Regions from separate parts of the Rhizobium sp. L9 genome, predicted to be linked through region 1. Evidence: riboswitches for the same ligand, from Rfam matches in the RefSeq annotation. Region 1 holds a riboswitch; each other region holds the start of a gene.
What was found. Region 1 has a riboswitch for thiamine pyrophosphate ahead of thiM (hydroxyethylthiazole kinase). Riboswitches for the same ligand answer to the same signal wherever they lie in the genome.
Positions count from the first base shown of each region.

Region 2: it holds a riboswitch for thiamine pyrophosphate, as region 1 does, so the genes downstream of both, CO660_RS07035 (ABC transporter permease) here and thiM (hydroxyethylthiazole kinase) in region 1, are expected to answer to the same signal.
Region 3: it holds a riboswitch for thiamine pyrophosphate, as region 1 does, so the genes downstream of both, thiC (phosphomethylpyrimidine synthase ThiC) here and thiM (hydroxyethylthiazole kinase) in region 1, are expected to answer to the same signal.

Region 1 is NZ_NWSZ01000025.1:10,744-21,238, forward strand. It holds gene CO660_RS23665 (ABC transporter ATP-binding protein) at 1-451, opposite strand, end outside; gene CO660_RS23670 (aminotransferase class V-fold PLP-dependent enzyme) at 486-1,682, opposite strand; gene CO660_RS23675 (RidA family protein) at 1,816-2,328, opposite strand; gene CO660_RS23680 (ABC transporter permease) at 2,376-3,245, opposite strand; gene CO660_RS23685 (ABC transporter permease) at 3,245-4,186, opposite strand; gene CO660_RS23690 (ABC transporter substrate-binding protein) at 4,269-5,795, opposite strand; gene CO660_RS23695 (DUF1349 domain-containing protein) at 6,018-6,602, shown strand; TPP riboswitch at 6,736-6,832, shown strand; gene thiM (hydroxyethylthiazole kinase) at 6,878-7,681, shown strand; gene thiE (thiamine phosphate synthase) at 7,678-8,313, shown strand; gene thiD (bifunctional hydroxymethylpyrimidine kinase/phosphomethylpyrimidine kinase) at 8,310-9,119, shown strand; gene CO660_RS23715 (GNAT family N-acetyltransferase) at 9,334-9,813, shown strand; gene CO660_RS23720 (glycoside hydrolase family 3 N-terminal domain-containing protein) at 9,838-10,495, shown strand, end outside.
Region 2 is NZ_NWSZ01000006.1:18,634-29,128, reverse strand. It holds gene atpD (F0F1 ATP synthase subunit beta) at 1-218, shown strand, start outside; gene CO660_RS07065 (hypothetical protein) at 218-457, shown strand; gene CO660_RS07060 (F0F1 ATP synthase subunit epsilon) at 457-864, shown strand; gene CO660_RS07055 (sugar transferase) at 1,268-2,005, opposite strand; partial or broken gene CO660_RS07050 (acyltransferase) at 2,173-3,392, opposite strand; gene CO660_RS07045 (ABC transporter substrate-binding protein) at 3,482-4,492, opposite strand; gene CO660_RS07040 (ABC transporter ATP-binding protein) at 4,557-5,369, opposite strand; gene CO660_RS07035 (ABC transporter permease) at 5,366-6,172, opposite strand; TPP riboswitch at 6,321-6,434, opposite strand; gene soxR (redox-sensitive transcriptional activator SoxR) at 6,765-7,235, shown strand; gene CO660_RS07025 (SDR family oxidoreductase) at 7,360-8,130, shown strand; gene CO660_RS07020 (metalloregulator ArsR/SmtB family transcription factor) at 8,234-8,575, shown strand; gene CO660_RS07015 (LysR family transcriptional regulator) at 8,653-9,546, shown strand; gene CO660_RS07010 (formate dehydrogenase subunit gamma) at 9,681-10,160, shown strand; gene CO660_RS07005 (NADH-quinone oxidoreductase subunit NuoF) at 10,157-10,495, shown strand, end outside.
Region 3 is NZ_NWSZ01000014.1:108,793-116,859, forward strand. It holds gene CO660_RS16755 (AAA family ATPase) at 1-2,899, opposite strand, end outside; gene CO660_RS16760 (DNA repair exonuclease) at 2,899-4,167, opposite strand; TPP riboswitch at 4,434-4,565, shown strand; gene thiC (phosphomethylpyrimidine synthase ThiC) at 4,660-6,492, shown strand; gene thiO (glycine oxidase ThiO) at 6,495-7,481, shown strand; gene thiS (sulfur carrier protein ThiS) at 7,478-7,675, shown strand; gene CO660_RS16780 (thiazole synthase) at 7,677-8,067, shown strand, end outside.

The DNA of each region.
Region 1 (10,495 bases):
GGACCTTTTCCAGCAGCCTGATCGTCTCGGCCCTGGCATCGGCCTTGCTCATAGCGGAATGGCAGAGCAGCGCTTCGGAGATCTGATTGCCGATGGTGAAGAGCGGATTGAACGAGGTCATCGGCTCCTGGAAGATCATCGCCACCTCATTGCCGCGCACCTGCCGCATCGCATGTTCCGGCAGGGCCAGCAGGTCGCGGCCGCCGAGCATGACGCGGCCCTCGATGCGGCTCGTCTCCGCCTGCAGCAGCCGCATGATCGACAGCGAGGTGACGCTCTTGCCCGAGCCGGATTCGCCGACGATCGCCACAGTTTCACCGGGCGCGACGGTGAAGGAGACGTCGCGCACGACCGGTTTCCAGGCGCCGTCGACCAGGAAGGACGTAGTCAGCCGGTCGACGGAAAGAACGGGGCTCAATCTCTCGATCGGCTGGGCTTGGGCGTTGGCCATATCGGCTCCTCTTGCGGCGGATGAGAACGGTCGATCAATCCGGCCAGCGCAGCAATCCGTCGAAGCGGTGCCGGCTGCGGTTTTCGATCGGTGTGGCGATGATCTCGTTGGAGGCGCGCGCCTTGTCGAGCTCCTCAGCAAGACGGTTTGCGACGATTATCTCTTCGCCCGGATGCAGGTTGCAGGGGTCGAGATAGAAATAGCGGTGCTCCACCTCATGATCGCGCACGATGATCGGCGGACTGCCCTTGGCGAGCGCATCGGCCAGATCCCAGGCGGTGATATGCGCCTCTTCGGGATCGACGATGAGGCGCAGCCGATCGAGCGGATTGTTGGTCGGGTCGGGCTCGATCAGCGGGGTGACGCCGGGGCGACCGTCGAGCGTCTTCTTCCAAAGATTGAGATAGCCGGTCTCGCGCTCGCGGATGCCGGCATGATCGCGCCTTTCCCACGCCTCCAGCGCCGCCATGACGCCGAAGATACTTTCCTTGCCGACCTTCATGCCGCGGCCGATCCCCATATTCTGCAGGAAGGCGTGCCGCACCAGTTCCTTGCTGCCGGCAACGATACCCGAGGTCGGGCCGCCGAGAAACTTGTGGCCGGAATAGAGCGCGATATCGGCCCCCTGCTCCAGGAAGGTCCTCAGGTCATATTCCGAGGCCGCATCGACGATGACGGGAATGCCCCTGGCATGGGCGATCTCGATAAATTCCTTGAGGTTCAGCAGGCCATAATCGACGACATGATGGGAAACGACAAAGACGGCAGCAGCCGTCTTGTCGGTGATCGCCTTTTCCATGTGGAAACGATGCGTCGAGGTCGCCTGTCCCACAAGCACCACCTTGCCGCCGGCAAGCCGGATCGCCTGGTCGACCGGCGCGCCGTAGCTTACCACATGGCCCATCTGCACCAGGACCTCGTTCCTCTCCGGCACGGCGTCCGGGAGTTTCTCGATCGCCAGCAGATTGTCGCCGGTGATTGCGCCGGCGACGGCAAGCGAAATTCCGGCCGAGCAGGAGGCGGTGACGAAACCCGCCTCGCCGCCGGTCAGCCGGGCGATGATGCTGCTTGCCTTGCGCTGCAAGTCGTTGATTTCGACGAAGTGAGGCAGGATCGCTGCCATCGCCTCGATCGCCTGCGGAACGACGATCGAGGCGCCGAGGCTGGTCATCGTGCCGGACACATTGATGACGGGACGAAGGCCGAGCGAAGGTCTGATATCATCGGGCATGAAGATCTCCGGAAGTCTGGGAGGAAGGGCAGAACATGGCGCGACCATGTGGCAGTGTCGAGCAGCCGGGGGAAGGATGCGTGCTAAAATAGAAAAAAGTCTTCCGAAGACCACTCCAAACACGAAAGCACGTTCAGCAATGCAAGGCGACGATGGCCTCGATCTCAACGGTGATATTGCCGGGCAGCGAGCTGAAGCCGACGGCCGAGCGGGCATGTTCGCCGGCCGCGCCGAAGACGGCGATCAACAGATCCGAGCAGCCGTTGATGACGCTCGGATGATCCTCGAACTCGGGCACGGCATTCACCATGCCGAGCAGCTTGACCACCCGCCTGACGCGGGAGAGATCGCCAAGCGCTTCATGCATGACGGCAAGCAGGTTGATGCCGGTCAGCCGCGCATGTCGGTAAGCTTCCTCGACACCAACTCCGCCGCCGACCTTGCCGGCATGCAGGAAGCCATCGGCCTCGCGCGGGCCCTGGCCTGACAGATAGAGCATGTTGCCTTCTAGCACATGCGTCACGAAATTGGCGATCGGCGGCGGTGGCGGCGGCAGCGTTATGCCGAGCGCGGCTAACCGTTGGTAAGGCGAGTTCTCGACCTTGCCGGCGGCGGCGGGGAACTGATTCACGCGAACTCCTGTCATGCGAATTTCTATTGGCGGATTAGATTGGGCGACCTCTGGTCGGCGGATTAAAGGTCCTTGCGAAGTCTTGGATCGAGCATGTCTCTCAGGCCGTCGCCGACCATCTGCAGCGACAGCACCGAGAGGACGATCGCCACGCCGGGGAAAACGGTCATCCAGTCGGCCTGCCCGATATATTGCCGGCCGGCAGCGATCATCGTTCCCCAGGTCGGGATTTCGGGGCTGACGCCGAGGCCGAGGAAGGAGAGACCGGCTTCGGCAAGCATGGCGCTGGCGAAGAGGAAGGTCGCCTGCACCAGGATCGGCGACAGCAGATTGCGCAGCACGTGCCGCGTCATGATGTGGAAGGTCGAGATGCCGAGCGCCCTCGCCGCCTCGACATAGGGCAGTTCGCGAATGACAAGCGTCGAGGCGCGGACGATACGGGCAAGGCGCGGCGAGTAGACGATCGACAGCGCAATGATGACCGTCGTCAAGGACGGGCCGAGAGCGGCGACGAGGGCGATGGCGAGCAGGATATCCGGAAAGGCCATCATCGCGTCGATCAGCCGGGCGATCGGCGTATCGAGCTTTTGAAAGAAGCCGGCAAGCAGGCCGAGCGTCACGCCGATGGCGGCCGACAAGGCCACAACAGCCGCACCGACGAGCAGCGACAGGCGGCCGGCGAAAATCGTGCGCGAGAAGACGTCGCGGCCGAACTCGTCGGTGCCGAAAAAGAAGGTGCCGCTCGGCGGCTTCAGACGGTTGACGATGGAAAGCTTCGACGGCGAATAGGGCGCGACCACCGGCGCTAACACCGCCAGCAGCACGAAGACCGTCAGGATCAGCAGGCCGAAGGCCACCGTCCTGCGCTTCATCAGGCGGCGGACGAACTTGCTGCCTTCGCTTTCGACGGGTTTGATTGCGGCATCGGCCATCAGTAGCGCACCCTCGGATCGACCAGCAGGTAGAGCATGTCGATCGCAAAATTGATCAGCACGTAGAGGGCGGCGATGACGAGCAGCGCCCCTTGAATGACGGGATAGTCGCGGCGCAGCACCGCCGAAACGACGAGATTGCCGACACCCGGCAGTCCGAAAACGGTTTCGGTGACGACAGCGCCCGAGATCAGCACCGCCGCCGTCAGGCCGAGCACCGTCAGGATCGGGATCAGCGCATTCTTCAGCGCATGCTTGAGGATGACCTTGCGCTCGATTAGCCCCTTGGCGCGCGCCGTGCGGATATAATCGTCGCCGAGCACATCGAGCATAGAGGCACGGGTGAAGCGCAGGATCAGCGCCGAAGAAACGATGCCGAGCGCAAAGGCCGGCAGCGTCAGATGATACATCCGGTCGATGAAAGTCGAGCCCGGGCCGCCATAGCCGGAGACCGGGAAGAGATTGAATCGGACAGCTAAGAACTGCATCAGGATGAGACCGAGCCAGAAGCTTGGAATGCTGGCAGCGAACATGGCAAGCGTCGTTGCCGCCTGGTCAATGAAGGACCCGCGCCGATAGGCGGCATAGATGCCGATCGGCAGGGCGACGGCGCTGGCGATGGCAAGCGAAAACAGCGTCAGGAAGAAAGTCGGCTCGGCCCGGTCGATGAGCGCGGATGTGACCGGCATGTTAAGGAAGATCGACTGACCGAGATCGCCCTTCAGCAGTTCGCCTATGTAATAGACATATTGCAGGCCGAGCGACTGATCGAGGCCGAGCCGGGCCCGGAGATCGGCAATATCCTGCGGCGTCGCATCCGGCCCGAGCATGATAGCGGCCGGATCTCCCGGGGTCACGCGCACGATGACGAAGACGATCGTGACGACCAGGAACATCACGACCATCATGCCGAACAGGCGCTGGAGGATGTAGCGTATCATGAATGCCGGCCTTCAAGCCCTTGCAGATGCGGCAGAAAAGATGACCGGCACCGGTCCCGAAGGGCGGCACCGGCGGTGATGCTTACTTCTTGACCGAGGCGTTCCAAAAATATGGCCACGGAGCCGGATCGACGCCCTCGAGCTTGACCGACTTCGCCGAGACGGCGTTGAAATCGCCGATCTTCATGAAGGGTGCGTCTGTATAAACGGCCTTCTGGACATCGGCCCAGAGCGCCACGCGCTTCTTCGGATCGACTTCGGAGGTGAAGGCATCGACCGCGGCCTTGCGGGCCGGCGTGTCCCACCAGCCGGGCGAACTCGTCGACAGCGAGCCGATGAGCGCCGGCTCCGGCAAGAAGGGGCTGTGGGTAATGTAGATATCCCAAAGCTTCGGATCGGTGCGGCGCTGGGTTAGCGTCGCCCAGTCCACCACCTGCATATCGACAGTGAAGCCGGCAAGTTTCAGATATTCGGCGGCGACCTGCGCCATCTTGTAATGGAACTCGTATTGGCGGCTGGTCAGGATGCGGATCGGCTCGCCATTGTAGCCGGCTTTCTTGGCGGCCGCGGCCGCCCCTTCCGGATCGGCGACGTTATAGGCGCCCTCGGCGCCGGTATCGGTCGACCAGGCGAAGGACTTCGGATAGATGGCGCCGTCGAGCGCATAAAAATCCTTGCTGCCGAAAGCCGCCGCCAGCATGTCTTCCATGCTGAGCGCCTGGCGGATCGCCTTGCGCACCTCGACGTTGGCAGCAGCACCTTCCTTGGTGTTGAAGACGAAGACAGGGTAACCGAAGGGCTTCAGCATGACCGGTTGCGAGGCGGTCGAGGCTTTCAGCTTGTCGTAGGATTCGACAGGAATCGAGTCGACATAATCATACTGGCCGGAAACGGCGGCCTCGACGCGGGTGTTCGGGTCCGGCACCGGCACGAAGCGGATTTCATCAAGATATTGATGACGCGCGCCGCCATAGCCATCGCTCTCGCCGGAGCGCGGCTTATACCCATCGAAGCGGACAAGCTGGATATACTGGTCGGCTTTCCGTTCCTTCAGCATATAGGGACCGGTGCCGATGAACTCCTTCATCGGCTCGTCCTGCTTTTCGGACGGGATGATGATCGCCGCCGAATTGTTGAAGGCGAGCAGCGAGGTCAGCGGCGCATAGGGCTGCTTCAGCGTGATCGTAACCGTCGAAGGATCGGTAGCCGCGATCTTGTCGATAAAGCCGGCAACCTGCTTGCCCCGCGAGGCGATCTTCATCCAGCGGGTAAGCGAAGCGACCACATCCTCGGACGTCATATCGGTATTGTCGTGGAACTTGACGCCAGTCCTGAGCTTGATCGTATAGGTTTTGCCGTCGGCGCTGATCTCGGGCAGGCTTTCAGCGAGAAGCGGCGTGACGTTCCAGCTCTTGTCGAAAGTGTAGAGCGTCTCGAAAATATGCTGCGTGACGATGCCGACGAGATCAGCCGTCGACGACATCGGATCGAGCGTCGGCGGCTCGCCGATCGTCGCGACATTGATGACGCCGCCCTTTTCCTGAGCGAGCAGGGTCGAAGGCAGGGCGACGAGCGCGGTGCCGAGAAGGAATGCGGCGAATGTTTTCATATGAGAGCTCCCGATTTAGTTCCACAATTATGTAATTCATATTTTTGTAAAAGAATAGAAGCTGAAGCTATCGTGTCAAGCATGAGCGGTCGATTATGCAGCCGCGGATGGCGCGTTTCCGGAAAGCACCATCTTCAGCTGCGCTAGTTCTCCGCACGGGGCCTGCGTGATACGCCAAGTGAGACGACTGCCCTGCGGCAAGATTAAGGAAGGGAGAAGCGAATGAGCATCGACTTCAATGACGGGAAATGGCTGAACGAGCCGGCCAGCTGGCACGCCGACGAAACCGGCCTGACGATGACGACAGGCGAAAAGACCGATTTCTGGCGCGAGACCTATTACGGCTTCACCCGCGACACCGGCCACTTCCTCGCCTTTCCCACCGGCGACAGCTTCACCGCACAGATCCGCGTCCAGGGCGAATTCCGCACCCTCTACGATCAGGCCGGCCTGATGGTACGCATCGACGAGAGCCGCTGGGTGAAAACAGGCGTCGAATTCACCGACGGCGAAGCCTTCCTCAGCACCGTCGTCACCGACGGAAAGTCAGACTGGTCGGTGTCGCAGCCCTTCAAGGAATTGGAGGATTTCCGCATCCGTGTGACTGTCGCAAACGGCGCCGTGCGCATCCAGGGCTCCCGCGACGGTAGCCGCTGGCCGTTGCTGCGGCTAGCACCCTTCCCGGCTGCCGATCGCTATGAGGTCGGGCCGACAGCCTGTACGCCGGAGCGGAGTGGTTTGAGGGTTAGATTTTCGGAGTTTTCAATCAGCCAGGCTATTACGACGGGGCTGCATGATTTGAGTTAGGCAAAATTGGATGCCTTCAGGATTGCGCTGGGAAGGCCTCCAGCAATGTCCACGCCCAAGGGCAGCCGCTCCGAAATACCGGAATACTCACTTTCGGAGTGACAGCCGCGCCCTTCTCTGCGAAAAAGAGCGTGATGAGAGACAGGGGCGTTCGTCGACAGACGGGCTGAGAAGAACCCTTCGAACCTGAACCGGATAATGCCGGCGGAGGGAGTCGCTCGGGGCACCGCCGTAAGAGCAGCGCCCCGCGCCCGCCCCCGCCTGAAAGGGGCACCATGCAGAGCAAGATCACGTCGGGAGCCATGCTGAAGGCGATGCGCGAAAAGCCGCCGCTCGTTCAGTGCATCACCAATTATGTCGCGATGAATATCGCGGCCAACGTCCTGCTGGCCGCGGGCGCTTCGCCCGCCATGGTGCATGCCGCTGAAGAAGCCAGCGAATTCGCCGGCATCGCCAATGCTTTGACCATCAACATCGGCACGCTCTCGACGCAATGGCTCGAAGGCATGCAGGGGGCTGCCAAGGCCGCCAATGCGGCCGGCAAACTCTGGGTGCTCGATCCGGTGGCCCATTACGCCACGGGCTTCCGTCGCGCCGCGGTGGCCGACCTTCTCGAGCTTCGCCCGACGATTATCCGCGGCAACGCCTCCGAGATCATCGCGCTTGCCGGCGGCGAGAGCCGTGGTCAGGGCGTCGACAGCCGCGATCCAGTCGAACAGGCGGAGGATTCGGCACGGCGGCTGGCGGAGAGGCAGCGGACCATCGTCGCCGTCACCGGTGCTGTCGATTTCGTCACCGATGGCGCAAGGGCAGTCCGTATTGCGGGCGGATCGGCCCTGATGCCGCAGGTCACCGCGCTCGGCTGCTCGCTCACCTGCCTCGTCGGCGCCTTTGCCGCGACCGCGCCCGAAGATCTCTTCGGCGCGACTGTCGCCGCGCTTGCGACCTTCGCCGTCGCCGGCGAAGATGCAGCGCTCGGCGCCGCCGGCCCGGGCTCCTTTTCCTGGCGCTTCCTCGATGCGCTGGCTGCGATCGACGCCGAAACGCTCGATGCCAGGGCAAGGGTATCGGTCGCATGAAGCGCTTCGACCTTTCGCTCTATCTCGTTCTCGATCCCGATCTCTGCGCCGGAATCGGCATGATCGAGACGGCGCGGCTTGCCGTTGCCGGCGGCGCGACGATGGTGCAGTTGCGCGACAAACATGCCGGCACGGCCAGCATGATCGAGACCGGCCGCGCCTTGAGAGAGGCGCTCGTTGGAACCGGCGCCCTCCTCATCGTTAATGACGATGTCGAGGCTGCGGTCGCGATCGGCGCCGATGGCCTGCATGTCGGCCAGGAGGATATGAATGCGCGCAGGGCACGAGACATGATCGGACCCGAGATGATCCTTGGTCTCTCGGTGGAAACAGCCCGGCTCGCTGCCGCCGTCGACCCTGATATTGTCGATTATGCCGGCGTCGGACCTGTCTTTGCGACGCCGACCAAGGCCGACCACAAGCAGCCGGTCGGCTTTGATGGTCTTGCCAGGCTGGTGAAGGCATCGCCGGTGCCGTCCGTCGCCATCGGCGGCCTCAAGGCGGAGCATGTGGCGGAAGTGTTTGCAGCCGGAGCCGAAGGGCTTGCCGTCGTCTCCGCCATTGCGGGCACGCCGGACCCCGAGGCCGCCGCCCGCCGCATCGCCGCAGAAATCCGAAAGGTCCGCCCATGATCCGCAATGTTCTCTCCATCGCCGGCTCGGATCCCTCCGGCGGCGCCGGCATCCAGGCCGATCTCAAGGCCTTTGCCGCCCGCGGCGTTTATGGCATGGCAGTGCTGACCGCGCTGACGGCACAGAACACGCAAGGGGTGACCGGCGTGCATCTGGTGCCGCCGCAATTCGTCGCCGACCAGATCGATGCCGTCTTCGCCGACGTGCGCGTCGACGCCGTCAAGATCGGCATGATCGCCAATGCCGGCATAGCCGAGGCTGTCGCCGCAGCCCTTGCCGATCGACGGGGAATCCCCATCGTTCTCGACCCGGTGATGATCGCCAAGGGTGGGGCCGCCCTGCTCGCGCCCGAAGCGGTCGACGTGCTGACCCGGCGGCTGCTGCCGCTCGCAACCCTCCTGACCCCGAACCTGCCCGAGGCCGCGGCCCTGTTGCACCTGCCGGTCGCGACCAATCGCGATGAGATGGCGGCGCAGGCCGAGCGGCTGCGCGCGCTTGGCCCCGCCGCCGTATTGGTCAAGGGTGGCCATCTCGGCAGCGACGAGAGCCCAGACGTGCTTGCCACGGCCGACGGCCTGCACTGGTTCGAGGCCAGGCGAGTGCCGACGAAAAATACGCACGGCACTGGCTGCACGCTCTCCAGCGCACTGGCCGCCGAGCTTGCCAAGGGCGCATCGGCCGAGCAAGCCGTCGCCATTGCGAAGGATTACCTTGCCGATGCAGTCGCCGCCGCCAGCAGTCTCACTGTCGGCTCCGGACATGGCCCGGTGCAGCATTTTCATGCGCTTTGGAAGCACGGCGAATAACCGATCCCGCCGAAAGGCGCAGGCTTAGGATTACGAGAGAAAAACGGCCCGGCCTCCCCGGGCCGTTTTTCATTCGCACCAGCTGGCGCTGGTCCGAAGCCGGGCGCACCGCTCCATTTGAAAATCCCTGTTGACAAGCCCAGTTAGATAGCCAAGTCTATGACATTAAACGGATATATATTCCGCTATAAAGGAATATCTGGAGGAGAGACAGGTGCCAGACCTGCTTGTGAGCTTATATTCCAACAGGCTCGCCGACCTGAAAGAGCGGGCCGACAATGTCCGCGCCTCCATTCGTCCGGCTCTTCCTCCGGAACTGCACCTGGTCGTCAACTGGGTTCGCCAACAATTCAGCGAGAACTGGGCAAGCGAGGTCTCGGTTGCTTTTTCCCGCCAACCCGTCGCCTGCCAGATTGCTGTCGACGGCGGCAAGCTGCTCGGCTTTGCCTGCTATGACACGACGGCCCGCGGCTTCTTCGGCCCAACCGGCGTCAATCCCGACGCGCGTGGCAAGGGCATCGGTCTCGCGCTGTTTTCCGCCTGCCTTCAGACGATGAAGACGCTCGGCCATGCCTATGCCTTCATCGGCGATGCCGGGCCTGTCGATTTCTACGCCACCACCGCGGGTGCGATCGCCATCCCTGCCCCCGACAAGGGCATTTACGAAGGCATGCTGCGAAGCGCGCCGAAATGACCAGCTGATACCGGAGTTCCAGAAGTGTCCTCGACCCCGCTCGCCCTTTTTGTCGGTCTCCCGAACCCTGCGATTTCGGATGACGAATTCGCCCTGTTTCGCGAGACCAATCCGCTCGGCCTGTTCGTCGGCCGGCGCAATCAGCGCGAGCCGGAGCAGACAAAGCGGCTGATCGAACGCTTCCGCGAAGCCGTCGGCCGAGAGGATGCGCCCGTCTTCACCGACCAGGAAGGCGGCCGCGTCCAGCATCTCGACGCCGGTCCCTGGCCGCTCTTCCGCAGCTTCGGCCAGTTCGCCGAACTGGCCCGCCGCGATTTCGATCTCGGCAAAAAAGCACTGCGCCTTTCCTCCCAGGCCATGGGCGCGATGATGACGGAACTCGGCCTTTCCAGCGGCTGCTCGCCCGTTCTCGACCTCGTCTTCGAGACGACGAGTGCGGTCATCGGCGCCCGCTCCTTCGGCCCCGATCCCGACTTCATCGCTGCCCTCGGCCGTGAGGTGGTCGACGGGCTGCTAGAGACCGGCAACATGCCGGTCATGAAGCATATTCCCGGCCACGGCCGCGCCACGCTCGACTCCCACAAGGAGCGTCCGGTCGTCGATGCCAGTCGTGAGACGCTCACCGCCACCGATTTCAAGCCTTTCGTCGCACTGAAGGATACGCCCTGGGCCATGGTCGCCC
Region 2 (10,495 bases), on a different contig from region 1:
CCCGCGCCCGCAAGATCGAGCGCTTCCTTTCGCAGCCCTTCTTCGTTGCCGAAGTCTTCACCGGCTCGCCGGGCAAGCTGGTTGCTCTGGAAGACACGATCAAGGGCTTCAAGGGCCTCGTCAACGGTGAATACGACAACCTGCCGGAAGCTGCCTTCTACATGGTCGGTTCGATCGATGAAGCCATCGAAAAGGCCAAGAAGCTCGCTGCTGCTTGATGAGCGACGCTAAGGACGAGATATTCTGCTGCGACTCGCTAAAAGGGGTCGTAGCGGAACTCCCAGAGCCAGCCGCACCGACCATCTACCGTGCCGATAACGGCGTGATCATGATGGTCGTGGGACTGGTTCAGACCGAAGAAGGTCTCGGATATCTCGACCAGGCGATACTGCACTGCCCGTTCTGCGGGACCAAATTGCAAGATGCAAAAGCCATAGCCGAGAAGGTAAGTCACTGATGGCTGACAATTTCAACTTTGAGCTCGTTTCGCCGGAGCGTCTGCTGCTGTCGGAGATGGTGACCGAGGTCGTCATTCCCGCGACTGAGGGCGAGATGACCGTGATGGCGCACCATGCGCCGACGATGACGACGGTCAAGCCGGGTGTCGTGAGCGTGCGTTCAGCTTCTGGGAAGAAGCAGGACTATGTCGTGTTCGGCGGCTTTGCCGACATTCTGCCGACCGGCTGCACGTTGCTGGCAGAGTCCGCCGTTCCAGTCGAGGAACTCCATAAGGACGAACTGACCCGTCGCATCGAGGCAGCCCGCAAGGAACTCGAACATGCCGAGTTGCACGAGCACAAGTCGAAGCTCGAGCATTTCATCATGGAACTGACGCATCTTAGCGGCATCGTCCAGCAGGATTGACCAATCGACGGCTTCGATGAAAGGCGGCCCGCGAGGCCGCTTTTTTGTTTCTGCGAGGGAACTTGAAGCGCCTCATCAAAGATTTGAAAAAGAGCGGGCATTCAAAACCGCTTTTGTCCGGCTCATGACCGAGAGGGCCACATTTGCAGCGCCGCGCGTCTTCAGGGCGCGCAAAGGTGCTACGGCCCTTGATACTCGCGTTGCTGACTTGCTTCTCGCGCTTTAGCGCTTCGTTTGGCTGATGTCCTTTTCGCAGTGTCGCACTTTTGCGCGCGCGACGCTATGGACCAACCAGGAGGGTTCGAGAGCGGTTCAGGTTTTCACCGAAGCGCAGAATCGCCCTAAGATTTCGTTTTACGCGATTCCGAACGGAAAACCGTTCCATACTTTTCCTGGAATTGCCCTAGAAGCCGGTGCCGCCGCGCAGCTCGATGACCAGCGTCTTGAACAGGATTTTCAGGTCGAGCAGCAGACTGAAATGCCTGACATAATAGATATCGCAGGCGATCCGGGCCCGGGCTTGCAGCGGCCGTGCGGTCGGCCCGCGCCAGCCGCGTGTCTGCGCGAGGCCGGTGATGCCGGGGCGCATGACGTGACGATGGTGGTAGTTCGGCACCAATTCTTCGTAGAGCCGGCCGGCTGCGCGCATGTTGATGGCATGGCAGCGCGGCCCGACCAGGGACATGTCGCCCCTGAGGACGTTCAGAAGCTGCGGCAGCTCGTCAATGTTGGTCCTGCGGAGCATAGCGCCGAAGCCGGTCACCCGGCTGTCGCCCTTGACGGTCTGCTGAATGCCGCTGGGATCGCAAGCTTCGATGTGCATCGAGCGGAACTTGAAGACGGTGATCTTCCGCCCGTTCAGGCCCCAACGGATCTGGCGGAAGAATACGGGGCCTCCATCGTCGAGTTTGATGAAAAGAGCGATTGCCAGGAAAAGCGGCGCCAGTACGAGCAGAGCGCTGGCCGAGATGACGATATCAATCAGCCGCTTTACGGCCAATCGCAGAGCCGCCCTCCCTTCGACACCGGAAAAGCTGTCCGGTTGGCGAATGTTGGAGTTCGCTACAACCAGGGTCCGGATTTTGTTCTGACGCTGAGACGAATCGAAGCGTGAACTTATCTTCGAAGTAAAAGCATACATTACTCAATGCCCAGAAGTTTAGATGCGATACTGAACAGCGGGGAGACAGATACATGCTTACGTATGGTTTGTCATCGTTATAAATAAGAAATCGGTAAGCATAAAGACGCCAAAAATGGGAGTATTTCGCGTTAACCTTAATGCCTCTAGTTGAGCGGCGTCCGAAATTATACTTCTAAAGGAGTAGCCCGATGAGGCGGCGCGATGTCAGACGATTGCCAAAATCGATTACTGGTCGTTCCAACAGATAATAACTGAGGCTTGCCACCAGAAAAACGAGCGCCGCTGTCAGTGTGCAGGATTGCATCCAACCGGTGACCACATTCTCGGAGGAGGCGCCGAACGAGCCGGGGTCCAGTCTCTGGATCAATGTCAGGATGATCTCCTGCCAGATGTAAATGCCGAAGGAGATCTTGGCGATGTAGCGGACGGGGGGGTTATCAAGCAGCCTGCCCAGACGCTGCGAATGGCTGAGTGAAACGAGCGCTGTTGCAACGGCCAGTGGGAAGACCGGAAATCCATAGGGGATGTGAAGCCAACCGTAACCTTCGGCCGAGCCGCCTGGGGATATGAGGAGGCGGTAAGCGGCAACCGCGACGGCGAGGAGTGCCGCGGCGTCGAACCAGGGAGATCGTCTTGCGGGCAACATCACTTCGATGCCGGCGGCAAGCGCGCCGAGCGCGAAGACAGCAAAGAAGCCGATCGGATTATAGTTGGGCATCCATTCCTTCGCTCCACCCTGAAGGCCATATGACCAGCCGCGCCCGATATCGTCGAGCGCAAAGAGCCTCAGGATCATCATATGAGCAAGAAGGACGACGGCAATGACGCAGAGCCAGGCGGCGCGGGCGAAGAACGGACGTTGCCGTAGCAGCGGCAGGCGAAACAGCAGGAGAAAGCCGACCGGGAGGAGCACATAGCTGGTGACCTCGAAGGGAATGGACCAGAGCGGCCCATCGGCTTCGACGGGAAAAAACGTGCGCCAATGCCACTGGCTCATGAACAACAGTCCCGAGACGTAGCGGACGACGAGTTCTGGCGTCAGCGGCACGGCAAGCAGCGTCAGGCTAAGGACGAAGCTGACGCTGGTGGCGACCCAGAAGCCCGGAGCGATGCGCGCCAACCTGCGGATGGCGTAGTGCCCAAGGCTGGGCATGGCGCCGCCGGCGTCGAGAGCGTGCCAGAAGGGGCGGGCAAGCAGAAAGCCGCTGAGCACGAAGAAGATGGCGACGCCGAAATTGCCGAAGCGGAGGACGTTTGCCGTCGCCGCCAATTCATCCGGTATTCTGCGCATATCCAGCCGGAGCGCGAGATGATGCGCGAGCACCAACAAGCAGGCCATTGCGCGCAGAAAGTCGGCTCCGGCCAGTCTGTCCTGTGCTCGCATGTCGTTCCCCGCCCTGCCCGATTCGGCTCAAACCGCCCAGGCGCAAAGCATTGCCTGGGAAGACCGCCTCGGCAAGGCCCGGGGCGAGCTCAGCCGAGGAGTTCGTTGGTGTAATAGGTGGAAAAGTCCGGCTTCTCCTTGAGCACGACGCCATTCGCATCGACGAGAATGCCGTTCTCGACCAGGAAAGCGCCAATGGCATCGGCCTTTGCCGGATCAAGCGTGCCGATCACGCCGGCCTCGGATCTCAGGAAATGGCCTTCGATCAACGCCTTCTGAGATGCTCTCACCAGATCCGTGTTCATCAGCGCACCGTTACTTCCTGATATCAGCAGGTCGCAGGCTTCGTCGGGATGATCGATGGAGTAGACATAGCCTTGACGCGTGGCCTGGATGAAGGCGCGCGCGTGTTCTCGACTGGCAGAGAGATAGGCGTCACTGGAAACGATGACTGTCGTCTGCTCGTCGGGAATGCCGTAATCGGAATAGTGGAAGCGGCTGATCTGCCGATTTTCCAGCTCAGCGGCGATGCCCTCCCAGGTGTAGATCTCCAGCGTGAAGTCAATCGAGCCATTGTCCAGCGCCTCATAGGCGGAGGTGCCGAGGGTGACGGTCTTGACGTCGCCCTTGCCGCCGTCATTGCGGATCATCGCCGAGACCAGCGCGCTTTCCCAAGTGCCGCCGAAGCCTCCATAGGTCTTGCCATCGAGATCTCTAGGGCTCTTGATGTCGTCCCGCCCGCCGTTGAAGATCAGGCGTGCGGTTTCCGTCTGGACGACGCCGTAGACCATCTTCACGTCACCGCCGCCAGCACGCTGCGTCAGGGCCTCGATCTCGCTACTGATGCCGAAATCGGCGACCCCGTTTGATACCAGCGTGCCGGCACTCGTGTCGGTAAAGGGTAGAATTTCGACATCGAGGCCGGCGGCCGTGTAGAAGCCCTTCGCCTTGGCGACGTAGATGCCGATGTGATTGGTGTTGGGCGTCCAGTCGAGCGCGATACGAACCTTTGCGGGCGCCGATTGAGCGAAGGCGACGCGGCCGGCGAGGCTTGTCGCGATGGCGGCGAGCATCGTCTGGCGGCGGGTGAGAAGCGGCATGGTGACCTCCTCAGGTCTTTAGAGCATGACGCCGAAAAGTACGGTTTTCGAACGACATCAGACTCTAACTCTTTAAATTGGAACAGGATTCAGATTTTGGGCCGACCGGCCTAAAACCACCCTGTTCTAGCGGATGAAGCAGGGTTTGCAGGATTTCGGTCTCGATCGCCTGGGCCGCCGGCGAACCGAGATCGGCAATGCTTCTCGGGCGGGGCAGGGGAACGCGGAATTCGCGGATGACACGCGCCGGACGGGCAGACAGCACGTAGATCCGGTCGGAGAGAAAAACGGCCTCGCGAACATCGTGGGTGATCAGCAGCGCCGTCCAGCGATGTTCGGTCCACATGCCTTGCAGCCACTCCTGGATCTGCGTGCGGGTCAGCGCATCGAGCGCGCCGAAGGGCTCGTCGAGCAGCAGCATGTCCTGCTCCTGGATGACGGTGCGCAGCAGCGCAGCACGTTGGCGCATGCCGCCGGAAAGAGAGGCGGGGTAGTGATGCTCGAAGCCGGCAAGGCCGAACCGCTCGAAGAGGGGCGCGACAGCGGCGCGTGCAGCCCGGCGAGCCATGCCCTTCACTTCCAGACCGAGCGCGGCATTATCGATGATCCGGCGCCAGGGCATCAGCGCATCGCGTTGTGGCATGAAGGCAAAGGAATGCGGCGTCTGTTCCAGCGCTGCATCGTTGAAAAGCATGGCGCCGGAATCGGGTCGCAGCGCCTGTGTCAGCAGTCTCAGCACGGTCGATTTTCCGGAGCCGGATGGGCCGACGATCGAGACGAACTCGCCGTCTGCGACGGCGAGCGAAATGTCGTCTAGAACTTTCATGCCGTCGAAGGACTTCGAGATGTTGCGCAGCTCAAGCATCTGACCGGTCATCGGCGCCGCTCCTGGGATGGCTGCCAGGGCATGACGAAACGCTGGATAACCAGCGTCAGCGCGAAGAGGCAGAGCGTCAACAGAGCGCTGACGATCACGGCGGCGAGCACGAGATCGGGACGGAAATTGTTCTTGGCGTTGAGGATATAGATGCCGAGGCCGCTTGCAGCGCCGGCATATTCGGCAAAGATCGCGCCGACGACGGCATAGGTGATCGAGATTCGAAGGCCGGCGAAGAAATAGGGCAGCGACGAGGGAAGCCGCGCCAGGCGGAAAATGCGCCAGCGGCTCGCTTTCATCGAATTCAAGAGCTCGGCAATGTCGCGATCGGTCGCCTCATAGCCCTGAAGCAGGGCAACAAGCAGCGGAAAGAAGGTGACGAGCGCCACCAGCAATATCTTCGGCAAAAGGCCGAAACCGAACCAGAGGACGACGAGAGGCGCGATCGCCACCAGCGGCAAAGTCTGGCTGGCGATGAAGATCGGCAGCATTGCCCGGCGCATGAATGGCATGAAATCCATCAGGATCGAAGAGGCGAAGGCGAAGGCGAGCGACAGGGCGAAACCACCGAGTGTCGCTCCGAGCGTCGGCCAGGTGTTTGATATCAGCGCCTCTCGGTTCAGCCAGCCCTGGACAAGGATACGCGAAGGTGCCGGCAGAATGGACGGTTTGATACCGGAAAGATCGACATAGAGTTCCCATGCCGCCAGAAAAGCAAAGCCTGCGAGCAAGGCGGGCATTGCCCGGTACACGGCGAGATAGAGCGTCGCAAGGCGCGAATCCGATGGTCGTGGCGATGTCATCGGCGTTCGATTTCAGGCTTTCGCCGGGCCGTTCGCGCAAACCTGTCGAGGGCATCGGTCTCGATGCGATTTGGGGCGGTTGCCTTGAGGGCATCGATAGGGATGCCGACGGAATTGCCGGACGTCCGGTAGAGTGACACTTGCGCGCCGGAATACATTTGGACCTCGCTCCGCTGGCATTACCCAGATCAGCTTAGAAGGGTCCGGAGGCTTGCGCCTCACATCTCAGCCCCGGCGACACGGAGCTCCCCTGTTATTTCGGCGAAAACTATCATCGGGGTTTTCTTGCCGCAACCGCAAAATTGCAAACCCGTCCGCCCGGTCGGATGGGCGCAGATAAAAAAACACCCGGACGGAGGTCCTGTCCGGGTGTTTTCCGAGGTTCCGTACCTGCCGGGAACGGAACCCGAGCGCTTGTCTTTCAGGCGGCAATATCGGCAGGGGCGATCGGTGCGGGCCGGGCAAGCGCCGACGCCATCATTTCAGCTTGTATGACCGGATGATCTAACTGACGCTCCTTCCTGCGCCTCGTGCTTTACGGCCGGGGAAGCAGCGGTTATAAAACCTCAACTAATATTGAGGTCAATAGGCCATGAATAGGATTTCTGCAACGCCCCTCGGCAGGCTTCTGACGGTCGGCGAAGTGGCGCAACGCAGTGGTCTTGCCGTCTCGGCGCTACATTTCTATGAGGCCAAGGGGCTGATCTCGAGTATCCGCACGCGCGGCAACCAGCGGCGCTACGGACGCGATGTCCTTCGCCGGCTCGGCATCATCAAGGTGGCGCAACGTGTCGGCATTCCGCTTTCGGAAATCCAGACGGCATTTGCCTCCCTGCCGCAGGGGCGCACGCCGACGATTGCCGACTGGCAGACGCTGTCGGCGCGCTGGAAGGATGAACTCGACACGCGAATCAGACGGCTGAGCCTGCTGCGAGACCGTCTGACCGGCTGCATCGGCTGCGGTTGCCTGTCGATCGAAAGCTGTCCGTTGCGCAATCCCTTCGATCAGCTCGGCGAGGAAGGGCCAGGCGCACGGCTGCTGGAGACAGAAATCGAACTATGAACTTTCAGGGAAGAGCGCCAGCCTCTGGCGGAAAGATGATGCCTGCCTTTCTTTCGGCCGGCGCGCTCATATGTTAAGGGCGAATGGCGCAACAGGCGGCATTGTCCGCGAGGAGGACGGCTTCGTGTTCCACCCGAGACTATTCGAAAATCGCAATGTCATCGTAACCGGCGCCGGGCGGGGCATCGGTCTCGAAGTGGCCCGGCAGTTCCTGGACTGCGGCGCGAAGGTGATCGTCCATACCGGACGCAAACCGGGGCGCGATCTGCCGGATTTTCTGCTGACGGCTGAATCCGAAAGACGGGCGCTGTTGCTGCACGCCGATTTCACTGCCGCTGGCGGCGCTGCGCAATTTGCCGAAAATGCGCTTACCTTTTTCGACAAGGTGCATGTGCTCGTCAACAACGCCGGCACCATGCTCGGCCGTTTTCCAGCTGCCACACTGACTGACGCAGATTATGAGGCGATCGTGCGTTTGAACCAGACGTCGGTGGTGGCGCTGACGCGTGCGTTGCTGCCGGCATTGAAGGCGGCGGAAGGCGCTGCCATCGTCAACACCGTTTCAATTTCCGCGCTGACCGGCGGCAGTCCCGGTTCTTCGATTTATTCTGCCTCGAAAGCCTTCGTTTCAACCTATTCCAAGGCGCTTGCCCGCGAGCTCGCGCCGGATGGCATCCGCGTCAATTGTGTCTCGCCCGGAACGATCGAGACGGATTTCCACGAGCGCTATTCCTCCCGCGAAAAGCTGGAGCAGACGAGAAAGTCTATTCCCTTGCAGCGGCTGGGCACAGCGGAGGATTGCGCTCCCGCCTATCTGTTTCTGGCGGCGCCCTCGCTCTCCGGATACATTACCGGCCAGGTCCTCGAGATCAATGGCGGCCAGCTTATCTGCTGATTTAGTTAGACCTTTTTTGACATTTCATCACTTTTGGCAAATTCGTGTGTGCGAATATGCTATTGTGCTGATCTGCCTTTTTGCTTCCCTTCCGAGATGTCGAATGCCATTGCCCAAGCCCGAGCCGGGAATGTCCGGTCAGGAACTGCACAAACTCGCTGGAAACGCTCGTGAGGCGAGCGATCTGCTGAAGGCGCTGGCGCACCAGACCCGACTTCTGATTCTTTGCATACTCGCGACCGAGGAGCGGACGGTGAGTGAAATCGAAAACATCCTCGGCATTCAGCAGGCAATGGTCTCGCAGCAGCTCGCGCGTTTGAGGCTCGAAGGTCTCGTCAATACGCGCCGTCAGGGCAGGCTGGTCTATTACCGTATCGGCAATACAAACGTGCTTGCCTTCCTTGAATCGCTGTTCGATCTTTTTCCGGCTGCTGAAAACAATTAGTACCCGCCCTTGCGGAGCACGGTTGCTGCGTCGAAGATAGCTGATCCGGATGATTTCGCGCCGGATCGGGAGACCGGATGATCGACAAGCTGGAATTTTTCATCGCCCTTGCCAACGAAAAGCATTTCGGCCGCGCCGCGGAGGAGTGCGGGGTGTCCCAGCCGACGCTTTCAGCCGCGATCCGGCAGCTCGAGGATCAGCTTGGTGTCATGCTGGTGCAGCGCGGCTCGCGCTTTCAGGGGCTGACGCCGGAGGGCCAGCGCGTGCTGGAATGGGCCCGGCGCATCGTGGGCGATGCCCGCACCATGCGCGAGGAGATGCGCGCGGCCCGCCGCGGACTTTCCGGCCACATTCGCCTTGCCGCCATTCCGACGGCGCTCGCCATGCTTTCGCGCATCACCACGCCCTTTCAGGAACGCCATCCGGGAGTGACCTTCTCGATCGTCTCGCGGAACTCGCTGCAGGTGCTGAGCATGCTCGAAAATCTCGAAATCGACGCCGGCATCACCTATCTCGAAAACGAGCCGCTCGGCCGGGTCACCAGTGTTCCGCTCTATGCCGAGCGCTATCATCTGATCACGGCTGCAGGCAGCCCGCTATCCGATCGCGACAATGTGACCTGGAAGGAGGTCGGCGATCTTCGGCTTTGTCTATTGACCGCCGACATGCAGAACCGCCGCATCATCAACCGGCATCTGACGGAAGCCGGCGCCACTGTGCATCCGACGCTCGAATCCAATTCGATGATCGTGCTGTTCTCGCATGTCAGGACCGGACGCTGGGCGAGCATCATGCCGCGCAACGTGGCGAAATCCTTTGGTTTTCCGGTGGAGATCCGGATGATTCCGATTGTCGAACCGGAAGCCCACCATCTGGTTGGCCTCGTCGCACCCTATCGGGAGCCCTTCACCCCGCTCGTTTCGGCCCTGCTGCACGAAGCGAGAGTGCTCGTGCGGGACGAGGAACTCTGATAGAAAAAACCTATCAATCCACGAGATAGCTTTATTGATCGTCGTCGGCTTCCCTGAGATGTTGTCTGCACGATGGCGCTCGGCTGGGGAGGCCTGCCATCCCGAAACGAGCGAGCCGCCGGGAGGGCTGCCTGATGACCATTCATATCGCCCAAGGCGATATCGCAGCGCGTACGCGGACCATCGTCGCCGACCTTCGCTTCCTTGAAGGACCGCTGCTTCCCATTCTGCACGAGGTCCAGCGAGAATTCGGTTATGTGCCGCAGGAAGCCCTGCCTGTGATTGCGGAGGAACTGAACCTCTCGCGCGCCGAAGTGCACGGGGTGATGACATTCTACCACGATTATCGCGACCATCCCGCCGGCCGCCATGTGCTGAAGCTCTGTCGCGCCGAGGCCTGCCAGTCGACGGGCGGCGACGCGTTGGCTGATCGCGTCAAGGCGCTGCTCGGGATCGATTTTCATCAGACGACGCTCGACGGCGCCGTGACGCTGGAGCCGGTCTACTGTCTCGGCCTTTGTGCCTGCGCCCCGTCAGCGATGCTCGACGGCGAGGTTTATGGCCGCGTGGACGATCAGATGGCGGCGGAACTCGTTGCGGAGGCACGTCGATGACAGTCAAGATTTATGTTCCGCGCGATGCCGCTGCGCTGGCGCTCGGGGCCGAAAAGGTGGCAAAGGCGATTGCCCAGGAGATCGCCGCCCGCGGCTTCGATGCAGAGATCGTGCGCAACGGCTCGCGCGGAATGTTCTGGCTGGAACCGCTGGTCGAGGTCGAGGCCGCCGGCAAGCGCATCGGCTACGGGCCGGTGAAGGCAAAGGATGTGCCTGCTCTGTTCGACGCCGGAATGCTGAACGGAAGCGGCCATCCGCTCTGTCTCGGGGAGGTTGAAGACCTCCCGTTCCTGAAGGAACAGACCCGCCTGACCTTCGCCCGCTGTGGCATCACC
Region 3 (8,067 bases), on a different contig from region 1:
GCGACACGTCGGAATAGAGAAGCTTCGCACGCTCGGTGAGATCCTCGATCCGGGCGCCAAGCTCGATGGCGTCGCGCTCGACCGCAGCGGCGTCGACACCGTCAAGGCGCCGTTCGGCTTCGGAAAAACTCGCAGCGCGCAATGCCTCGGCGATCTGGCGGCGTAAGGTGGCGACCCGCTCTTCCAGCCGGTCCCGCTCTCGGGACTGGTTGAGCAATACTTCCACCGAAGCAAGCGAGTCTGCGGCGAAATAGCCGGTCAATTCGTCCTTGCGGGCATTGTGAACGGCCAATTCCTCCTCCAGCGCAAGCCGTTTTTCCAATTGTCTTTCGAGATCCGCCTGCCGGTCTGCCCGAAGCTGAGCCGCATGCCGTGCCGCCTCATGACGTTCCACAAGCGCGTTTGCGGAGGCGAGCGTATCCACGGCCGGTTGGCTGAGACCGCAGTCTCTGAGAAGACCGGCGATATGCTCGCGAAATTGCTGCTGGTCGCGCTCCATCGCGGCAACACGACTTGCGAGGTCATCTCTTTCCTTCAGGATGGAGGGCAGTGCAGCGAGCGCGTTCAGCATTGCTCGGACGGCCGCCATCGAACCGGCTTTGTCGGCAAACCAGGTTCGCGACAGCGCCCCCGCCCATTCCCGCTCCCAGGCCGCCATGGCGGCTTCCGCCTCCTGCCGGTCGCGCTGTCGTTCCCTGAGATCGTGGCTGAGGTCACCGACCGCCTTTTCGTGCGCCTGCCGCGCCGCCCGCTCGGCTCTGCCGGCGGCGAGTATATCATTTGCAGCCTGCATCAGCTCGGCGACCGGTCGCTGGTCTGCGTCATCAAGACCGGCTTCTGCAAGGCTCTCCGCAAGCGTTGCGGCATGCCTATCCAGTTCGATGCGAAGCGCGTGCACCGTGTCTTCTGCGTGTTGCAGATCGTCCCAGGCGGCCAGCGCCGCGGCTCGCTTGGTGCTCCAAGTGTCGAGTGCGGCCACGCGCGCCGCGGCTTCGGCGTCATATTCGATGTTTTCAGGCAGCAGATCACCGATGCGCTCGGCAAGCGCATCATGTTCGGCGCGCGCTTCGCCAAGCAGTTCCCTTTGCCGCTCGATCATTGCTGCCGTTGCCGCTTCCGCTTGGCGGAGTTGGCGCAGCTCGGCCAGTTCCTGCGCCCGCGACAGCCGGCCGGCGCATACCACGTCGTCCTGCCGCATCCGCTCCTCGAAAATCCGAGCCGTGGCGGCATTCAGACTGGTGAGATGCGCCTGCCAGGCGGCATCGCGTTCATCGCGCAGCCGCGCGGCCTCGGTATCGTCGATCGAACCGCCGGCGACTAAGGCCGCGATCCGGGCTTTGGTCAGCGCCTGTTCGGTGCCGAGATCGCGCAGCCTTCCCTCGTGATCGCCAATCCGCTTGTCGATAGCAGTCGCTTGGCCACGCCAGGCTTCGATCTGTCGAGGCTCTGCCGCGGCCGTCCGCTGCAGAGCGACGGCGTTGCCGCTCCAGGGTGCGAGCTGTTCAAACTGGTTCTCCTGCGTTCGCTTCGCCTGGACAAGTGTCCGTTCTTCCATGGTAAGCCGCACGGGGAGATCAGATCCCGCCAGCCGGCTCAGGGCGATCTCGATGCGGCCGAAACGCGCAGGATCCAGGAGCCCAGATCCATCTCGCGAGCCGCCTTCCCTGTTCAGCCTTTCGAGATTCTCCCGCGCTCGCAACAGTTCCCGATCAGCGGCTGCCAGTTTCGCCTCGACGCCGGAACGCCGTTCGATAAGATCGCGGATGATGCCGATCAGCGAAGCGGGCAGCAGCAGCGCCTCGGGTTTCGCATGGCCCGGCTGTTCGAGATCGGCCAGCAGTCGGACCAACTCACCCTCCTGTTCGGCCAGCGCCAGCCAGCGCTTCGGCAGATCGCTCTCAGCCGCAAGATAGCGCGCCCGACCCTGATCCAGCAGGTCCATATGCGCGGTGACCGCCAGCGCCTTGTCGTCGATCGCGATCGCCTCGATCTCATCCGCAAGCTGGCGCAGCGTGCGGTCGGCGGTATCGACAAGCGCCTGCAGCCGCGTCTCGTCGCGCGAAAGCTGCGGCAGGAGCGCGAACCATTCGGACGGCGGCCGCGGCAGATCGCTCATGGCGGCTGCATCTGCATCCAGCCGCCGGAGCTCTAGGGCCGCGGGTAGGGCGCCGAGAAGGCGCGTCAGCTCCTGATGCCGGGTCTTGGCCTCGGCCAGTTCCCGCGTGGTTTTGCCATAGGCAGCGTCGGCCTGCTCATAAGTCGATTTCAGGGCCGAATAGGTGGAGGCAAGCGTGTCCATAGCATTGCGCTCGGCCTTGAGCGCTTCGAGCGAACGCTTGAGTTCCGCGAGCTTGGTGCTCGACGACCGCTTCTTGTAGATCGCGTTGGCTTCGTCGGCTGCGGTCACCAGCGAACGGCTCAGGCCTGCCAGGCCTGAGCTGGCCGAGAACAGTAATTCGCCGAGTTCGCCCTTGCTTTGTATGATGGCGTTGCCGCCTTCCTTGAGCGACTGATCGTCGAGCGAGAACATGGTGCGATAGGCCTCGCGACCGACGCCTCCAAGCGCGCCGGCCAGGAGCGCCTCGTTCACAGCTTGTCCCCGATCATCGACGAGGCTGCCGGTCCGCAGCTTGAGCCGCGCCAGCTCGTATTCCCAGCCACCAAATTCCAGCCGCGCACCGACCTTCATCGTATTGTAGGGATGCAGGAAATTATAGGTGCTGCGCTCACCAATGCCGTAGAGCAGATCAAGATAGGCGGCGAAGGTGGTCGACTTGCCCGCTTCGTTCAGGCCATAAACGATGTGCAAGTCCGGCGAACCTTGACGGGCCGCGCCGAAATCGATGGAGTGATCGGTGAACTTGCCATAGCGGGTGAGGTCGAGGCGGCGCAGACGCATCAGCTGTCTCCCCGATCCACCGCCTTCATCCGGGCGGCGATGTCCTCGGCGCCATCGGCGAGAAGGCAGTCGATGAAGCGTTCAAAACCCGCCTCGTTCTGGCCGGCAAATGCCCGGCTCTCGGGCGGCAGGTCGGCAAGCAGGTCCCGGACCATCTCCCTGACCTCGTCGCGAAATCCGCTGCGGGTGATGACCTCGTCCCGCATCAGCGCCCCGAGTTCGACGACGGGATCGGCGGCGACCGCGTCTGCGGGGATCGAGGGCGCTTCGAAGGCGAGCTCCAGCTTCTCGATCCAGGTGCGGCCGATCGCGTCGCTGCGCCGCTCGGCTTCGGCCTGCATGAGGTCGACATCGCGCCGCAGCTGCCAGGAGAGCGGCGTGCGGCCCGAAAGCCTGAGGCGTGCGACAAGATGCGGCGAAGCCGTGCGGTCGCGCTGCGCCATCAGGGCCGTCTCGACCATCATGGCTGCCTCACGCCAATCATCGACACCCGTGAGGTCGACATTGACGCGCTCGAACTGCGCGATGCTGGTACGCCGCTCCTCGACCGTCACGGTCCGGTCGTCGGCCACGGTCACCAGCGACACGGTCTTGACGCCCGCTTCATTGATGTCGCGGCCCTGCGGCATGCCGGGCATGATGACCGTCGCCGTGCCGGGATAATGGCTGCGCTGGTGGAGATGCCCGAGCGCCCAGTAGTCGAAACCCGAGGCATGCAGGTCGAGCACGTTGCAGGGCGCATAGACATCATGTCCGGCCGATCCGGCCAGACTCGTATGCATGATGCCGATATTGACGGCATCTGCTACCGGCGGCTTGAATTTCGGCAGCAGCGGGTCCGGGGCTTGCGGCTTGGCGAAGCTCAGACCGTGGATTGCGACCGACAAGCTGCCCTTGGTGGTCTCGACGGTCTCGGCATGGCCGCCGAAGATCTTCACCGTATCAGGCATCACCAGTTCCCGAGCGATCTTCGACATGGCATCGTGATTGCCGCGGATCTTGAAGACGACAATGCCCGCCCGGTGCAGCCGCTCCAGCTGACTCGCCAGGAAGCGCGCCGTCTTCATCGACGTCTGCTCCCCGTCATAGAGATCGCCGGCGATGACAAGCGCGTCGACCTGCTCCTCAAGGCAAAGATCGACGATCGCGACCAGCGTCTGTCGGCTGGCGTCACTCACGAGGTCGGCCAGCTCTGCGTTGCGAAGTGCGAGAGAGCGCAAGGGAGAGTCGAGATGGAGATCGGCAGTGTGGACGAAACGATAGGCCATGAATGCAAGAATGGTGTTGCGATAGAGTGATCGAGCAGGCGCCGTCTGACAAATAAACGGACGTTATCGCCCGTCAGCAAAACATGAGACCATGCCACGAATATTCAGAGCATGGACGGCAGCGTCCTGGCGAGTGAAATGGGCCGGCGGAGCTGGCCCATCCACAATCAATGCTGCTCTATCGGACTGGCCGCCGACTCAAAAGGTCCGGATGGGAACGCGTGAGGGTCGGCTTGACATCAGGGCCGCAGCGGTCTTTGATGCAGGGCATTCACCAGGGGTGTCCCGGCAAGGGGCTGAGATTCTGCTGAACAATATGGCTTTGCCTGTTGTGGCGCAGTGACCCGTTGAACCTGATCCAGTTCATACTGGCGTAGGGACGGTGCAGACGCTGCGGCTGTCGGGCGGATTTCGCTTTGTCGTATGAGGCGTCTTTCCATCATTCCAACACTGGAACTGGGTCTCCAAACGTCAAACCTTGGAGCCTCACCCATGAATATTGTCGCACCCAAGCTTACTCCGGTCGTCACCACCGGCCCGCTTCCGGCCTCGACCAAGATCGCCAAGCCCGGAACGCTATATCCTGATCTGCGCGTGCCGATGCGCGAAATCAGCCTTCACCCGACCTCCGGTGAACCGCCGGTGACGGTCTATGATTCCTCCGGTCCCTATACTGATCCGGCCTATACGGTCTCGATCGACGCCGGACTGCCGCGTTTGCGCGAGAGCTGGATCAGGGCGCGTGGCGATGTCGAGGCCTATGAAGGCCGGGTGGTGAAGCCTGAAGACAATGGTTTTGTCACCGGCGAGCGGCTGACGCCGGAATTCCCGCTTCGCAACACGCCGCTGAAGGCAAAAGCGGGCCGCGCCGTAACCCAGCTCGCCTATGCGCGTGCCGGCATCGTCACGCCGGAAATGGAGTTCATCGCCATCCGCGAAAACCTCGGCCGGCAGGCTGCGAAGGAGGCGCTCGCGCGCGACGGCGAAAGCTTTGGCGCTGATATTCCCGATTTCGTGACGCCCGAATTCGTTCGGCGGGAGGTCGCGGCGGGCCGCGCGATCATTCCGGCCAACATCAACCACCCGGAAACCGAACCGATGATCATCGGCCGGAATTTCCTGGTGAAGATCAACGCCAATATCGGCAACTCGGCGGTCACCTCGTCGATGGCGGAAGAGGTGGAAAAGATGGTCTGGGCGATCCGCTGGGGCGCCGACACGGTTATGGACCTTTCCACCGGCCGCAACATTCACAACATCCGCGAATGGATCATTCGCAATTCGCCGGTTCCGATCGGAACGGTGCCTCTCTACCAGGCGCTTGAAAAGGTGAACGGCATTGCAGAGGATCTCACCTGGGAAGTCTATCGCGATACGCTGATCGAACAGGCCGAGCAGGGCGTCGATTATTTCACCATCCATGCGGGCGTGCGGCTTGCCTATATCCCGCTCACCGTCAATCGTGTCACCGGGATCGTCTCACGCGGCGGCTCGATCATGGCCAAGTGGTGTCTGCATCACCATAAGGAGAGTTTCCTCTACGAGCATTTCGAGGAAATCTGCGACATCTGCCGTGCCTATGACGTCTCCTTCTCGCTTGGAGACGGCCTTCGCCCCGGCTCGATCGCCGATGCCAATGACGCTGCGCAATTTGCCGAGCTCGAAACCCTCGGCGAACTGACCAAGATTGCCTGGGCCAGGGATTGCCAGGTGATGATCGAAGGCCCAGGTCACGTGCCGATGCACAAGATCAAGGAGAACATGGGCAAGCAGCTCAAGGTCTGCGGCGAGGCTCCCTTCTATACGCTCGGGCCGCTGACCACCGACATCGCACCGGGCTATGATCACATCACCTCCGGCATCGGAGCCGCGATGATCGGCTGGTTCGGCACGGCCATGCTCTGCTACGTCACGCCGAAGGAGCATCTGGGCCTGCCCGACCGCAGCGACGTCAAGACCGGTGTCATCACCTACAAGATTGCCGCGCATGCCGCCGACCTCGCCAAGGGCCATCCGGCCGCCCGCATCCGTGACGATGCGCTGTCGCGAGCGCGGTTCGAATTCCGCTGGGAAGACCAGTTCAACCTCTCCCTCGACCCGGATACGGCGCGTTCCTTCCATGACGAGACCCTGCCGAAGGAGGCCCACAAAGTGGCGCATTTCTGTTCGATGTGCGGCCCGAAATTCTGTTCCATGCGCATTTCCCACGATATTCGCGCCGAAGCGCAGAAAGAAGGACTGGAAGCCATGGCCGCCAGATATCGCGATGGCGGCGACCTCTACATGCCGGTCGCCGAGGCTGCGAAAACGCTTGCCGGAGAATGACGATGCATGTTCTCGTCAAGGGGGCCGGCGTTGCCGGCCTCACCGTTGCCTGGCAGCTCCATCGGCACGGTTTCCGGGTCAGCGTCGCTGAGCAAGCCGACGAGGTCGGCGCCGGTGCTTCCGGCTTTGCCGGCGGCATGCTGGCTCCATGGTGCGAAAGGGAAAGCGCAGACGAGCCGGTCCTGGCGCTCGGCCGTCTTGCCGCCGATTGGTGGGAGGCAGCGCTGCCCGGCCATGTCAATCGCCGGGGGACGCTTGTGGTGGCGGCCGGGCGAGATGCCGGCGAACTCGACCGCTTTTGCCGCCGGACAAGCGGATGGGAATGGTTGGACGAGCCGGCGATCGCGACGCTTGAACCGGATCTCGCTGGCCGCTTCCGCAGGGCATTGTTCTTCCGGCAGGAAGCGCATCTCGATCCGCGCCAGGCGCTCTCGGGGCTCGCCGCCGGACTTGAAGAAGCCCGCATGCGTCTCACATTCGGCGTTACGGGCGATGCTGACCTTGCCCCTTACGATCGCGTGATCGACTGCACCGGGGCTGCCCAGATCGGCCGCCTGCCCGGATTGCGCGGTGTTCGCGGAGAGATGCTCTGCGTCGAAACGAACGAGGTCACTCTCTCTCGCCCCGTTCGCCTGCTGCATCCGCGCCACCCGATTTATATCGTGCCACGCCAGCGAAATCGTTTCATGATCGGGGCGACGATGATCGAAAGCAACGACATCGGCCCGATTACCGCGCGTTCGCTGATGGAGTTGCTGAATGCCGCCTATGCCGTCAATCCTGCCTTCGGCGAGGCACGGGTTACCGAGACCGGCGCGGGCGTGCGGCCGGCCTATCCCGACAATCTGCCGCGGGTGACGCAGGAGGGGCGCATCTTCCATGTCAATGGCCTCTACCGCCACGGCTTTCTGCTGGCGCCGGCCATGGCAGGGGAGGTGGCGCGGCTTCTTCTTGGAAAAGACAAGCACTCGGAAAGGAGGGCATCATGACCTTCATCATCAATGGCGAGGAACAGGAGGTCGCAGCCGCGACGCTCGCGGATCTTCTTCTCGCTCTCGACTACGAAGGCGAATGGCTGGCGACCGCAGTGAACGGCGAGCTGGTGCACCGTGAGGACCGCGGCGATTTCAGGCTCGGCGAAGGCGACCGCATCGAAATTCTCTCACCCATGCAAGGAGGCTGAGATGCTGAAACTTTATGATGTTGAATTCCGCTCCCGACTGCTGCTCGGCACCGCCCGCTATCCGTCTCCAGCTGTGCTGGCAGAGGCGGTCAAGCGCTCGAAGACCGAGATCGTCACCGTTTCGCTTCGCCGCGAAGCCGCCGGCGGCAAAGCAGGCGGCGCCTTCTTCGACCTGATCCGCGAGCTTGGCGTGCAAGTGCTGCCGAATACGGCCGGATGTCACAGCGTGCAGGAGGCCGTGTTGACGGCGAAGATGGCGCGCGACGTCTTCCGCACCGACTGGATCAAGCTCGAAGTCATCGGACATCACGATACGTTGCAGCCTGACGTCTTCGGCCTTGTCGAAGCGGCCCGCATCCTGACCGGCGAGGGCTTTCAGGTCTTCCCCTATA